3 regions of the Paenibacillus sp. FSL F4-0097 genome follow, and region 1 is predicted to be linked to each of the others. Evidence: riboswitches for the same ligand, from Rfam matches in the RefSeq annotation. Region 1 holds a riboswitch; each other region holds the start of a gene.
What was found. Region 1 has a riboswitch for cyclic di-GMP ahead of MHH86_RS02365 (choice-of-anchor A family protein). Riboswitches for the same ligand answer to the same signal wherever they lie in the genome.
Positions count from the first base shown of each region.

Region 2: it holds a riboswitch for cyclic di-GMP, as region 1 does, so the genes downstream of both, MHH86_RS30390 (NPCBM/NEW2 domain-containing protein) here and MHH86_RS02365 (choice-of-anchor A family protein) in region 1, are expected to answer to the same signal.
Region 3: it holds a riboswitch for cyclic di-GMP, as region 1 does, so the genes downstream of both, MHH86_RS01815 (anti-repressor SinI family protein) here and MHH86_RS02365 (choice-of-anchor A family protein) in region 1, are expected to answer to the same signal.

Region 1 covers NZ_CP151965.1:531,968-536,289, forward strand. The annotation lists gene MHH86_RS02355 (ASCH domain-containing protein) at 167-580, shown strand; gene MHH86_RS02360 (hypothetical protein) at 778-1,275, opposite strand; cyclic di-GMP riboswitch class I at 1,666-1,756, shown strand; gene MHH86_RS02365 (choice-of-anchor A family protein) at 1,865-4,090, shown strand; gene MHH86_RS02370 (alpha/beta hydrolase) at 4,240-4,322, shown strand, end outside.
Region 2 covers NZ_CP151965.1:6,774,605-6,778,926, reverse strand. The annotation lists gene MHH86_RS30400 (EAL domain-containing protein) at 1-982, shown strand, start outside; gene MHH86_RS30395 (hypothetical protein) at 1,099-1,665, shown strand; cyclic di-GMP riboswitch class I at 1,823-1,909, shown strand; gene MHH86_RS30390 (NPCBM/NEW2 domain-containing protein) at 2,168-4,322, shown strand, end outside.
Region 3 covers NZ_CP151965.1:409,429-413,750, forward strand. The annotation lists gene MHH86_RS01810 (2-oxoglutarate dehydrogenase E1 component) at 1-1,353, opposite strand, end outside; cyclic di-GMP riboswitch class I at 1,824-1,908, shown strand; gene MHH86_RS01815 (anti-repressor SinI family protein) at 1,936-2,091, shown strand; gene MHH86_RS01820 (helix-turn-helix domain-containing protein) at 2,199-2,528, opposite strand; gene MHH86_RS01825 (TasA family protein) at 2,698-3,306, opposite strand; gene MHH86_RS01830 (signal peptidase I) at 3,397-3,987, opposite strand; gene MHH86_RS01835 (hypothetical protein) at 3,989-4,322, opposite strand, start outside.

The DNA.
Region 1 (4,322 bases):
TAAAAATGAATGTTCTTATTTTTAGAGGCGATCAATCATGGAAATGAGTATCGACCAAACGGTTGGGATTATTTATCAAGTCAAGGAGAGCAAGATTACACAACGCGAGATCGAGATCCGTGGCATCCGTGACAAACGTCCAACATAAACAAAGGGGATAAATATCATGCGGTGTATAACAATACGGCAGCCTTGGGCGACCTTAATTGCTCTTGGTGAAAAAGAGTTTGAAACTCGTTCATGGAGAACAGCCTACCGCGGCGAGTTAGGCATCCATGCCGGAATGAGGATTGACAAAAAGATTTGTGAACAGGAACCGTACAAATCAGTATTGGCGAAACATGGCTATACAGCGAATAATTTGCCGACAGGAGCTATTATTGCTACAGGTCAGCTCGCGGGATGTTATGTGGTTACTCCAGAGGTGGATTTAAGGGAATGGATCAATGGGAACGAATATGATTTTGGCGACTATAGCGAAGGACGTTTTGCCTGGAAGCTTGAAGAGGTTCACTCACTGCGCCATCCAATTCCAGCCAAAGGTCGGCTAAGCTTGTGGGAGCATTCGGATCACTTCTGAACGGCGAATGATATTTTTAATGTAATTTTTATGTGCCTATCAGCTTTTTTTCAGGTTCGAGGTATATATTGAAGACACCAAACACCCCCCAGTGTTTTGTGGTATATCTCTCTCAGGTCTTGCCAACTCCCATGGTAAGGCCTATTTTTTTGTTCACTAATTGATTGGGGGGAGAGTAGAGCGGCTTCTATACAGCTTTATTTAATCTGATACTGTTCTTCGTAACTCTTAAAAGAGGAAATATCCAGCCCTAGGTATCTGCGCATATGGATGGCAGCCTGAGCCGCAACAATGTCATTCAACAGCAGCATTCGTTCGTGATAGCCACGACATATATACTTGGCTTCAATTCCCGTATTAAGTCTGTTTTGCTCATACACCTTGATTCCCCGTCTTCTCATTTCTGCACGAACATCCCTTAGATCTGTTGTAGCTACTGCAGCAGCTGTTCCAAGCACCTCCAGATAAGGGGCGGGTGTTCGTAAGTGTGTAGATAAAATGGCGGAGTCCCGTTCGAAAGCTGATAAAATCATCGGAAGCAATAAATAAGATTTCACCAGCATGTTGTCCCTGCTTTCTGCTCTATGCATGAATCTCATCACCTCTAATAGGAACGTATATTCGTATTCTACCCCGATATTCCAAAAATAATCAATGGTATTTCTAAACAGCTTATCAAATGTGATTAAATTCACAAGTAAATAACGAAGAATAAATTATATTAAAATTGTAATAATAAAAAATAATGTATCGGACGCACATAAAGGAGAATTATGATGGAAAAAGAGGGCAGCCTCCAGCGTGGATTGTTTTTTGGTTTAATTCTGAGTGTTCCCTTATGGATATCCATATTGGGCTATATACAGTTACTTTAAAATTTAATGAAAAACCTTATGCGAAGCGCCTTTAGGCGCTTTTTTTGTATGGTAATAATGAGGGGGATCATCGAAAGGAATTGATTGACAATTGTGGGTGTCGGGCGCTAAACTGTTATTAATTCAAAAAGTATTAAAAGTCATAGACGGTTATTGGAGAGAATGCTTCGGCTACCAGTTCTGGACTTGCAGTGTAATACATATATATAGTCATGATAATAGCAAACCGTCTGAAAGGGCGGGACGCAAAGTCCAGGAGTCTAAAGTGTCTTAAAGGCACAATGACCGTCCGACTGCCATGAGAAGGGAATTCCACTTCTTTTTGGCGGTCTTTTTTGTTGTTAGGTCCTTTAGAGTTTCTGGTAATTATTCTGATTAATATAAATCATAGTTTTAGGAGGTGTGCCATTTGAAAAGAAGAATAAGACCGTTACTCTCGCTTGTATTAGCTGGGATTTTGACGGTAGGTAGTGGGCTTTCCTCATTAGGAGCTGGAGTTGCTGGAGCTAGTAGTTCTTCTACATTGGGAATTGCAGGGGTCTACAACGTGTTTATTCTAGGGGATATAACAACGGTTTCGGATACGGAAGGAAGGTTTGCTGCTGGAGGTAACGTTAACTTAACCAACTATAGTGTTGGAGATAGGTTGACCGCTGCTGAGGTTTCCTTGACTGACACACTTGTTGTTGGAGGGAATCTTACTTTCAACGGAGGTACTGTTTATGGGAATATCGTGCACGGGGGAGATTTTTCAGGGAATGTAACGCTCCTCAAGGGAGGTACAAAAAGACAGGGGAGTACGATTGACTTTTCAGCCGTAGGTCAGTCTTTGAAGGACAAATCAGCAGAACTTGCAGCATTGCCGGCGAATGGAACAACAGTGTACCAATATGGCAGTCTTACCCTGACAGGTACAGATCCTGCGGTCAATGTTTTTAATGTTCCAGGAGATAACGTCTCTAATACCTATGGAATTACAATAAATGTTCCTTCAGGATCTACAGCAATTATTAATATTGATGGTTCTAACGTAAAAATGAAAAACTTCGGATTTCTACCTAATAACGTGTTGAATAGCAAGAAAATTTTGCTTAACTTTAGCCAAGCTGCGTATCTGGATATGGCAGGCATAGGTGTAATGGGAAGCATACTTGCCCCCTATGCTCATGTTGATTTTATTAATGGTCAGATTAACGGTACTTTAGTGGCGGCTTCACTCAAAGGGACTGGTGGTGGTGAATTTCACCACTATCCATACGATGGTGATGAACCTGGACCAACGCCGACACCAACGCCAACAGTGACACCAACGCCAACGCCAACAGTGACGCCAACGCCAACGCCGACAGTGACACCAACGCCAACGCCGACAGTGACACCAACGCCGACGCCAACACCAACACCAACACCAACGCCGACGCCAACAGTGACGCCGACGCCGACACCGACACCAACACCGACGCCAATACCAACGCCGACGCCAACAGTGACACCGACGCCGACAGTGACACCAACACCGACGCCAACACCAACGCCGACGCCAACAGTGACACCGACGCCGACACCGACACCAACACCGACGCCAATACCAACGCCGACGCCAACAGTGACACCGACGCCGACAGTGACACCAACGCCGACGCCAACAGTGACGCCGACACCAACACCAACGCCGACGCCAACAGTGACGCCGACGCCGACACCGACACCAACACCGACGCCAACAGTGACACCGACGCCGACAGTGACACCAACACCGACGCCGACAGTGACACCAACGCCGACAGTGACACCAACACCGACGCCGACAGTGACACCAACGCCGACGCCAACGCCAACAGTGACACCAACGCCGACGCCGACGCCAACGCCGACAGTGACGCCAACGCCGACACCAACACCGACGCCGACGCCAACAGTGACGCCGACGCCAACACCAATACCGACGCCGACGCCAACAGTGACACCGACGCTAACACCGACGCCAACGCCGACAGTGACACCAACGCCGACGCCAACGCCAACACCAACGCCGACGCCAACAGTGACGCCGACACCAACGCCAACGCCTGAAGCAACACCGACACCGACAGTAACACCAGAAGCAACACCGACACCGACGGTAACGCCAGAGGTAACACCGACACCGACGGTAACGCCTGAAGCAACACCGACACCGACAGTAACACCAGAAGCAACACCGACACCGACGGTAACGCCAGAGGTAACACCAACTCCAGAGGTAACACCAACGTCGACACCAGAGACTTCGGTGTTCCCGACACCAACGCCATCATCCGTAATTGGCACTATAGTTCTTGCAGAAGATCCTGTGCCGCTTGGGCCTGTAGCTTCGCCGACACCAGCGCCAGTACCAACACCGTCGAATAGCACAGAAGTACTTGTTGATGATGATGAGATCCCATTAGGTCCGGTACCGGCAGTGACACCAACGCCAACGCCAACACCTGATGAAATCATCGTAGTGGACGATACGATCCCATTAGGTAAGCCACCTGTGAAGGAATTGCCAAAAACGGGTGAATCAAGTCCTGCACCTTACTATGTAGCAGGTTTAGGTTTTGCACTTATCGGATTATTAATGAGAACCAAGTTCTCCAAAAAGAATAAATAATAAACGGTAGAGCACAACATAGAGTCGCTTTCGGGGGGTGTCCCGATGGCGGCTCTATTTGTATGTCATGATTGCGATAGTTTGGTGCATTCTAAGTAGATGGTATACTCTTGTTGCAAAAGAAATGAAGAGGGGATGGCGAAGGCGAATTGATATGGTTCATTATTAGCGCTGTAATCATCATAGGGATTCTAATCTATGTGGGATTTTTCTTCTATGGTATTGCTATTAA
Region 2 (4,322 bases), 710 kb from region 1:
GGCTTGTAATCATTGTGTAGTAAGAGAGCTGAATTTTCAAATCAAGCCTCATGGTGAGCTTAATCTTAGGGTTTTACCTAAGGTTATTCATCACTTGAGTAGAAGTAATACGATACATAAGGTAGAAGAAAATGTGATTACGATTAAGGAAGCTGAAGCGCGAGATCTTCTAGATTTCTGTAACGATCATATGGAGTCCGGGAAAATTGAATTTCGTATAGATGACCAAGCATGGAGACCTCTATCCGAGATGTCTACTGTAATGGATATGAAGTGGATTGATGAGGTTATCACTAAGGGTCTTGTTACTTGTTACTTCCAACCGATTGTGAACGTAAGGGAAGAGATTTTTGCATACGAGCTTTTATCGAGATTTAAAAAAGAAGATGGATCCCTTATCTATCCTAATGAGATCTTTGCGGCAGCACGGAATCGTGGGCGTTTATATGCTTTAGACCGGTTATGTAGAATGACTGCCGTAAAATATGCTGCGCCCTTAAATAAAAAAACGTTTATTAATTTTATCCCTACATCAATTTACGCTCCAGAGTTCTGCTTAAGATCAACGGTTGAATTGGCTAATCAATTAGGTGTCGATCCCTCTCTTTTTGTCTTTGAAGTTGTTGAAACGGAGAAAGTGGATGATCTCGCTCATTTGAAAGCTATTTTGACATATTACAAGGACCGGGGATTTGAATACGCTTTAGATGATGTTGGGGAAGGCTTCAGCACAATCGAGATGTTATTGGAGCTTAAACCTCATTACATGAAGTTAGATATGAAATATGTTCAAGGCGTGTCCAGTGATCCGAACAAACAGAAAATAGCTAAACAATTTTTAGAAAAGGCTTTAGAAATCCAATCTGTTCCTTTAGCAGAAGGTGTGGAGTTTAGAGAGGACTTTGAATGGCTTAAGCAGAGTGGTTATCAGTTGTTTCAGGGATATTTATTTGGAAAGCCTGATCCTATTCCCAAACAGTAATCCTAATGAGTATATATCGGTCCAGAGGATGAGATGAATTTCAGGTCAGAGTCTGAGTACAGCCAACCCCCGGGGTTGTATAATTTAGGTAATTTGAAAAGGGGGACGGGATGGATATGAAATGGCATCAATTTGTAACGCGCTGGGCGGATTCTAGGGGCTTTGATGGACGAGAAATTGATTATCAATGGCCTTCTCCCTCATTTCCGGTCATCAGTATTCGTAGTAATTTAGGGCGATACTCAGGTCAAAAGTATGGTCATGGAAGTAAACCCCGTGTAAAGACAGCTGTTGGTTTAATCGCTATTGGAGATGTAGCTGTCGGATTGATTTCCATAGGTGCGATAAGCGTGGGCGTACTTTCCTTAGGAGCAATATCACTGGGAATGTGGTTAGCGATTGGAGCAATAGCACTTAGCTGGCTTGGCTTCGCAGTGGGAGCGATTGCGATTGCAGGAGTGGCTGTAGGAGCGATCGCAATCGCGGAAAAAGCGTTGGGGGCCATCGCCATAGGGGATACGGCGTTTGGTGCGATAGCGATAGGCAGGATCGCTGGGGGTGCCATAGCTATCGGACAATGGGCATATGGTGTAATCGCAGTTGGCGAACATGGTTTCGGATTAATTCCCATCACGGGCGATGTGTGGAATTGGTTCCGGCGTTTGTTCGGATCGGGGAGTTAATTAGACCTCCAGTCCTAAAGGATCCCATTCTCTTCCGGGATAGTCGATAAATAATATCTATCACATGAGAAAAACTAATTGCAATTACCTATACTCATTTCATACCAATTAATCATGCGATCAGATCTAGGCTTATGTTACTCTTTGAATGTATTCGAAACTTCATAGGCAAACCTATGGAAATGTAGGGACGCAAAGCTATAGGGACTAAGGTTATCATAACTATTGTCAGCCAGCTGCCAAAGAGTGTGTAACGCTTTTTGTTAAAATATAAGAAAGTATAAGTTATACACCTATACTTAATATCTTATATTTCTCGCTTAAACGCTTACCGTCCTTATAAGGACGCCGAAGGCGTTTATGCTTGTTAAGGTTTAATAAAAATTAAGTCTTAATTTTTAGGCGACTTTATACGCAATCAAGCTACTCTTTTGGGGTAGTTTTTTTTGTGCCCATTTTTGGGCACTGGAGAGATTCATATGACATCTGGGGGTAAGAAGAGATGAAGAAAATGATTGCGATCGCTACATCGGCGGCCATGTTGGCCAGTTTTTCGAGTGAGGCAGGTTATGCTTTAGCAAGTGAGGCAAGCAAGGTAAATGTAACAAAAACAGTGGCGCAAAGTAAGGTTAACTTATTAAGCAACGCCTCGGTTATTCCGTTTGAGCTGTACGGCAAGGATGCTCTAAATGCCTATAATGAGGTTTTTAGAATGAATCCAGCAAATATTAAATCCATCACAAATAACGGTGGCAACTACTCAGGCTCGCCTATAGCTAAGGCTATGGATGGGGATATGAGCACGCATTGGGAGACTGGCAAACCGAATAGTTCAACGTTTACGAATGAGGTTGTGTTTGTTTTCAATGAGTCCACTGAATTAAATAGAATGGTATACGCGGCTAGGCAATCCGGTGCGAAAGGTAAAGGTTTTGCTCAAGAATTTGATATCTACGGCTCCACTACCGATGCGGGTGATTTTACGCTCGTGTCTTCTGGAGAATATACAGGCTCAACCGGTGATGTAGTGGAGATTCAGTTCGCACCTACGGCTTTTAAGAGACTTAAATTTGTCTTCAAAAAAGCGAACCAAGATTGGGCGAGTGCGGCTGAGTTTTCTTTTTATAAAGAGGATAGTGTCTCTGCTAAAATGAAAAAATTATTTACAGATGATACCTTGAGCCAAGTTAGTGCTGCCTTTAATACGACAGAGAAATTAACAGCTTTAGAGAATGAAGTGCAGGCACATCCACTGTATGCGCAGTTTAAAGAAGAGATAGAGAATGCAAAGATCCTTTTGAAGAACCATCAGGTAGAGGCAACGGCAGCCAAGGTTTCGAAGCTAAAAGGGTATGGAACAGCCTATGAAAATGCCTATAGCCAAGCTTATAGAATGCCGAATGCAAACGTATCAAAAGTAACGGTGAACGGTGGAAGCTACCCAGGTACGAAGCCTGAATATATGCTGGATGACCAGCCCACTACGCATTGGGAAACGAACAAAAACAATGATGCAAGCTTCACGAATGAAGTCGTGTTTGAACTAGCGCAAGCGGAAGTGCTGGACAGAGTGGCTTTTTTGGCTAGAGATAACCGCAAAGGATTCCCAGAGGCTTTTGAAATCTATGCATCAGAGACGAGTAAAGGAGAGACCTTCCAACTTGTATCTAGCGGAACCGCGATTAGTACCAATGACTTTCTGGAATTTAAATTCGAACCGACGAAGTTTAAAAGATTAAAATTTAAGTTCACAAAGGCTAATATCAACAGACCTTTTGCGGCTGAATTTAGATTTTATACAGAAGATAAAGTAAGCGAAGCTGTAAATGGTATTTTCACAGATGGAACGATGAGTGCGGTTGTGCCTGCTTATAATAGCGTCGAAGCAATCAACGAATTAGAAGAAGCGGCAAAAGTACATCCGCTCTATCCAATCCTGAAAGATTCTTTGGATTTAGCTAAGAGGCTAGTGAATGGTGAAGTTGAAACCGAAGGCACCATCATTGAGGCGGAACAACGTGGAGATATGAAAAAGCATGCGCAGGAAAACCTGAGAATTGGTTTTGGTACGAACAACCAGCCTACAGGTCTCGTTGCAATGCCTGGAGATACGATCAACGTTTATGTGGATGCAGCTTCTAACGATAAGCTACCTTCTTTAGTCTTTTCTCAACAAGAGGCCGCTTGGAATGTTTGGGCTAGAGGTGTGCAATTGCGTCCAGGTAAGAACATTATAACCGTTCCTGAATTTGCTATGAATAGTTATTATGCACATGAAGTGACTAAGGGCGGCACCGTTTATATCGTAAATCCCTATACAGCAGAGGAACAAGGGAAAGCGCCATTGATCCGCTTCGAAGGTTTAGAAAAGATTCCTTTTATGACCAAGACCACGGATCCAGAACAATTCAAAACCTTCTTAATCACATACAAACAAAGACTAGACGAAGATAAAGCGGCTCATCCAAATGTTCAAGATCGTAAACTCATAGATGTGGTAGAACTGGCCAGCGATCATGTTATTTTCACAGGAACGGCGACGGAGGCGTACAACAAATATATTACGCAAGGAAATAACCCGCTGGACACCGTAACTGGGTATGACACCTGGATGAAGAGTATTTTTGCCTTCTATGGCCTGGATGGCAGTAGCGAGA
Region 3 (4,322 bases), 120 kb from region 1:
TTTGAATTGATGGCGGTATGCGCTAGCTAAACGTACGGCTGCTACGCAGGCCTCTGGGTCATCAGCGTTGACATGGACTATCGGGATTTCATACCCTTTGGCAATGTCACTCGCATAATGCGTAGAACGGGAATCTTCACTTTCAGTCGTAAAACCAATTCGGTTATTAACAATGATATGGATCGTCCCACCATTTTGATAACCTTGAAGTTTGCCGATATTAAGCGTTTCTGCAACAATTCCTTCACCTGGAAAAGCAGCATCACCATGCATCAGCACCGCCATAGCTTTACTGGTATCAATCTTCGGCAGTCCTGCAGTGCTCCGGTCTTCTTGTGCGGCACGAGTGAAACCTTCCACGACAGGATTGACGAATTCCAAGTGACTTGGGTTATTCGCTAGTGTTATTCTTGTGCGTACGGTTTCTCCTTCACGGACAGCACGGTCTGCACCGAGATGGTATTTCACATCACCTGTCCAGCCATAGTTAATGCCTGTGGAGCCTTCGGAAGGGAAAAGCTCCTTGTTCGGAGAATGATGAAACTCTGAAAATATGATATCATAAGGTTTGCCCAAAATATGTGCAAGGACGTTGAGGCGACCGCGATGCGCCATGCCCATCAAAATATGCTCTGCACCGTCATGTGCAGCAGCGCGTACGATTTCGTCTAACATCGGCACAAGAGCATCATTGCCTTCAAGACTGAAACGCTTCTGACCTACAAAAGTCTTGTGGAGGAAGGTTTCAAATTGCTCTACCTGAATCAGGCGGTTCAGGAGCTCTTTGCGTTCTGTATTATTCAGGGGTGCTGGTGAGCTGGTGGATTCTGCCTGTCTATTTAGCCATTGCAGTTCTTTTTCTTCATGCACATGCCCGAATTCATAGGCGATAGTCTTGGTGTATGCCTGACGCATACGTTGCACGGCATCCCACCCGGTATGCACATCATTCGGCGCATTTTCCCATATAAGCGTGGCAGGCAGTGCAATCAGGTCTTCGCGGGTCAGCCCATAGGTTTCAGGCTCAAGATATTTTGCCATGGGATTCTGATCGCGTACCAGCGGATCAATTTCAGCGGCCATATGGCCATATATACGAATATTGGCGATTAGCTTGGAAGCTCTTACTGCTTTTCTAAGCCATTCGGTGTCTCCCGAGATGCGCGGCTGAGGAGCCGGTTCGCTATCCGGAGTTAGGGGAGGGGGTCCCGAATTTGTAAAAAGCTCGCGATAATTATTTTCTACGGTGGAGGGATCTTTCACAAACTGTTCATATCTTTCTTGAATGTAGCCTAAATTGGGTCCGTAATACTTACTCCAAATGGATTCGTTATAGGGCTCTTTGGCTGCCATGAATACATCCTCCTTAACGGATGAACTCCATACGTGACATTTTGTGTCAACGCTTACTGGAGCTGTGATGATTGCGGTTTCATTTCTCATCTTATTGTGCTACTTTCAGCCACTGTAATCAATTCATTCTTTCGTCCAATACGTTCGCAAAATGGTATAGGTTAGCTTGTTCTAATGAAAAGAAGGGTGTTTCTTCTCATTACCCATTCTAAAGGCCTATTAAAATGATTCTATTATCCTTATTTTTAACTATTAGGTCAGTAAATATTTATTTTGCTAGTACAATTTATTTTATGTAACGGACGAGTATCGTGATAATCGGACAAGATCTTTGAAAAAAAATCTTTTATTTTTCGTTTTTAAAATAGAAAGTAACCAGGAATCGACACACTTTTCCGCTTTCTTTTTGTATAATGTTATTGCAGATAGTAATTTTATAGTTTTTTAAGCAGATCCTTTCGTGAAAAGGGTCCAGTAAAAGGTAAACTTGCCGAAAGGCAGGGGCACAAAGTCGCGGGTCTAAGGTAGAGATACTATGACAGCCGGATTGCCTGGGGACGTAAAATCTTAGGGGGAGATTTTTTGGAAAAGTCCAACCAGGGTAGCAACAGAGAACAGCAGTTTATTGATCTGGATCAAGAGTGGGTACATTTATTATTAGCAGCTAAGAAGGCTGGCATTAAGGCAGATGAAATCCGCCAGTTCTTTCATGAGAAAACTGTGCAGATCGTGCAGTAATACATTAGAGGGGTTACATATCGAAAAAGGGCACAGCGGTTCTTCGCTGTGTCCTTTTTCGATATGATTTAGTAGAAGAGAGGATCGTACCAGATTAGTAGGAAGTATTAATCCTTTTGATCGAGCTTCCATTTCTGATAGTCCAGAAATTCTTTGAATTCGCGTTTGCTAATGCCTGAGTCCATAGCTTCCTGCACCAATCGGAACCATTCCGAATCTAAATGTGATTCCTCTGCATCATTTGGTTCTCCATAGAGTAGGGCATGAATGGATACCTGAAGCGCGTCAGCGATCTTTTCGATAAACTGGATGGATGGATTGGATTGGATGTTTCTCTCCACGTTGCTAAGATACGACTTAGCCACATCTGCTCTGTCCGCAAGCTCAGATAGGGAGAAACCCTTGTCTAGGCGGAGCTGCTGGATACGTTGGCCCATATTCTGTGGCACTATGCTGACGCCCCTCCGTAATTTTTGTTATTAGTATAGCAAATATCAATAAATCGGACAAAGTTTATTGTAAAGAGAAGAGCAGCAATCTGCTTATCCGTGGCCGGATTCAGGATCTGCTGCTCTTCGAGTATTTTATTAAATTACTTTATTGATCTTAGTAGTCTTTTTTCGCACCTTGTTTAGCTACGAAATCCCAAGTCAGTGTTAAGCTATCGCCTTGGAAAATATTTTGATCTTGGTTATTTTCCACAAATTCGAATTGGACGGAGAAGCTGTCATTGGTACCGGCTTTAATACCGGATGCTTCGGTAAAGAGTTGATCCCAACCTGTATTTTTTACGAGATCCGGATGCTGACTTTTTAAAGCAGCAAGTGTAGTCTCATAAACTACATTTTCAGGAGAGACGATAGGTACTCCTTTATCATTATTTCTAAGGAATTTAACTTTAATGAACTCGGCTAAATCCAGGTAGTTATCTCCTTTAGCATCCGTGATTTGAGTCGATGTATTCAGAATGATAGATCCGATATCGAGCGAACCATCGTTTTTCAATTTGAAGGATTTAGTTACAGTATCACCTGGTTTCAGGTTAGGAATATTAACGATGACAGAAGGGTCGGAGTTCAGATCGAGTGTACCCGCTGCGAATGTAGCTGTGCTTTGCGCAGTGTCGCTAAAGTATGCGAAGGTTCCTCCGCCGATTAATGATAAACCCAGTGCTGCAGATGCTACGCCAAGACCCAATGTTTTCTTGATACCCATAATAAAATTCCTCCTCAAATTTGTGTTTGAATTTTTTATAAAATTTATATATTGTATCTTCCGGTTCGTAAGCGGAAGTGGACAATCAACTTAGGGCTGTGTTTCTGTTGGGGACGGTGAGGCTGGCAGTAGGGCAGCATTTTTCTTTTCTAATGCAGCTACAGCCTTCCAAGAGGTATACAGAGCATAGAGCAGAAGCATCAAGCCAGGCACGATCATGAGGACTACACTTCCAGCTTTGGAAACCGCGAAATTCATAGCGTAACCGACATAGGGTACAGTGACCCCGGTATACTGAGCTACAACATTCGCAGAACTGGTAGGGTTCATGTCGGGTGCGTCGTTGTTATCGCCTTTAGTGCGATAAACAGCTTCACCAGTAGCGTTATTGACGGTCGCTTCTACAATCCGGTGAGTAATGAGCAGATTATCTTCGTTCCTAAAGGTGATGACATCGCCTGGTTTGAAACGATTCATATCCCCTCCGGGTTTTAATGCGACAATTGAGCCTGTCTGAATTCCTGGTTCCATCGATCCTGAGAGTACGGTTTTGATCTCATATCCGAAGAAAGCAGGTTCACCACCGGAGGCCTTGGATAACACTACGGCTGCCACCAGCAGAATAAAGATCACAAGCATTAAGCTCGATAAGGTATTATTGATAATTTTTTTAATTCGCATCTTATTCTCCACCTTTCTCAGGTTGAGGGTCCGAAGGAGCTTGGGTTGCTACCGGCGGGGTAGTCGTACTGTCTTCCGCCTTTGGCGTCTCTTGTGGAGCCTCTTGCTGAGGAACATCTTTTGGAATTGTGAGCTCTTCACCAATTTCCGGCTTAACCGGGTCAGTGGCTGGGGCTTCAGGTTGTTCTTTATTTGGGGCTTCCGGAGCAGCTTCACCTGACGTTGGAGGGGTTGCCTCAGCTTTCGCTTTATCCTCGGCTTCTTGTTGCTTTTTCTCCTCAGCCAAACGTTCTTCTTCCTTCTTCGCTTCTTCTTCTTTCTTTGCTTGCTCTTCT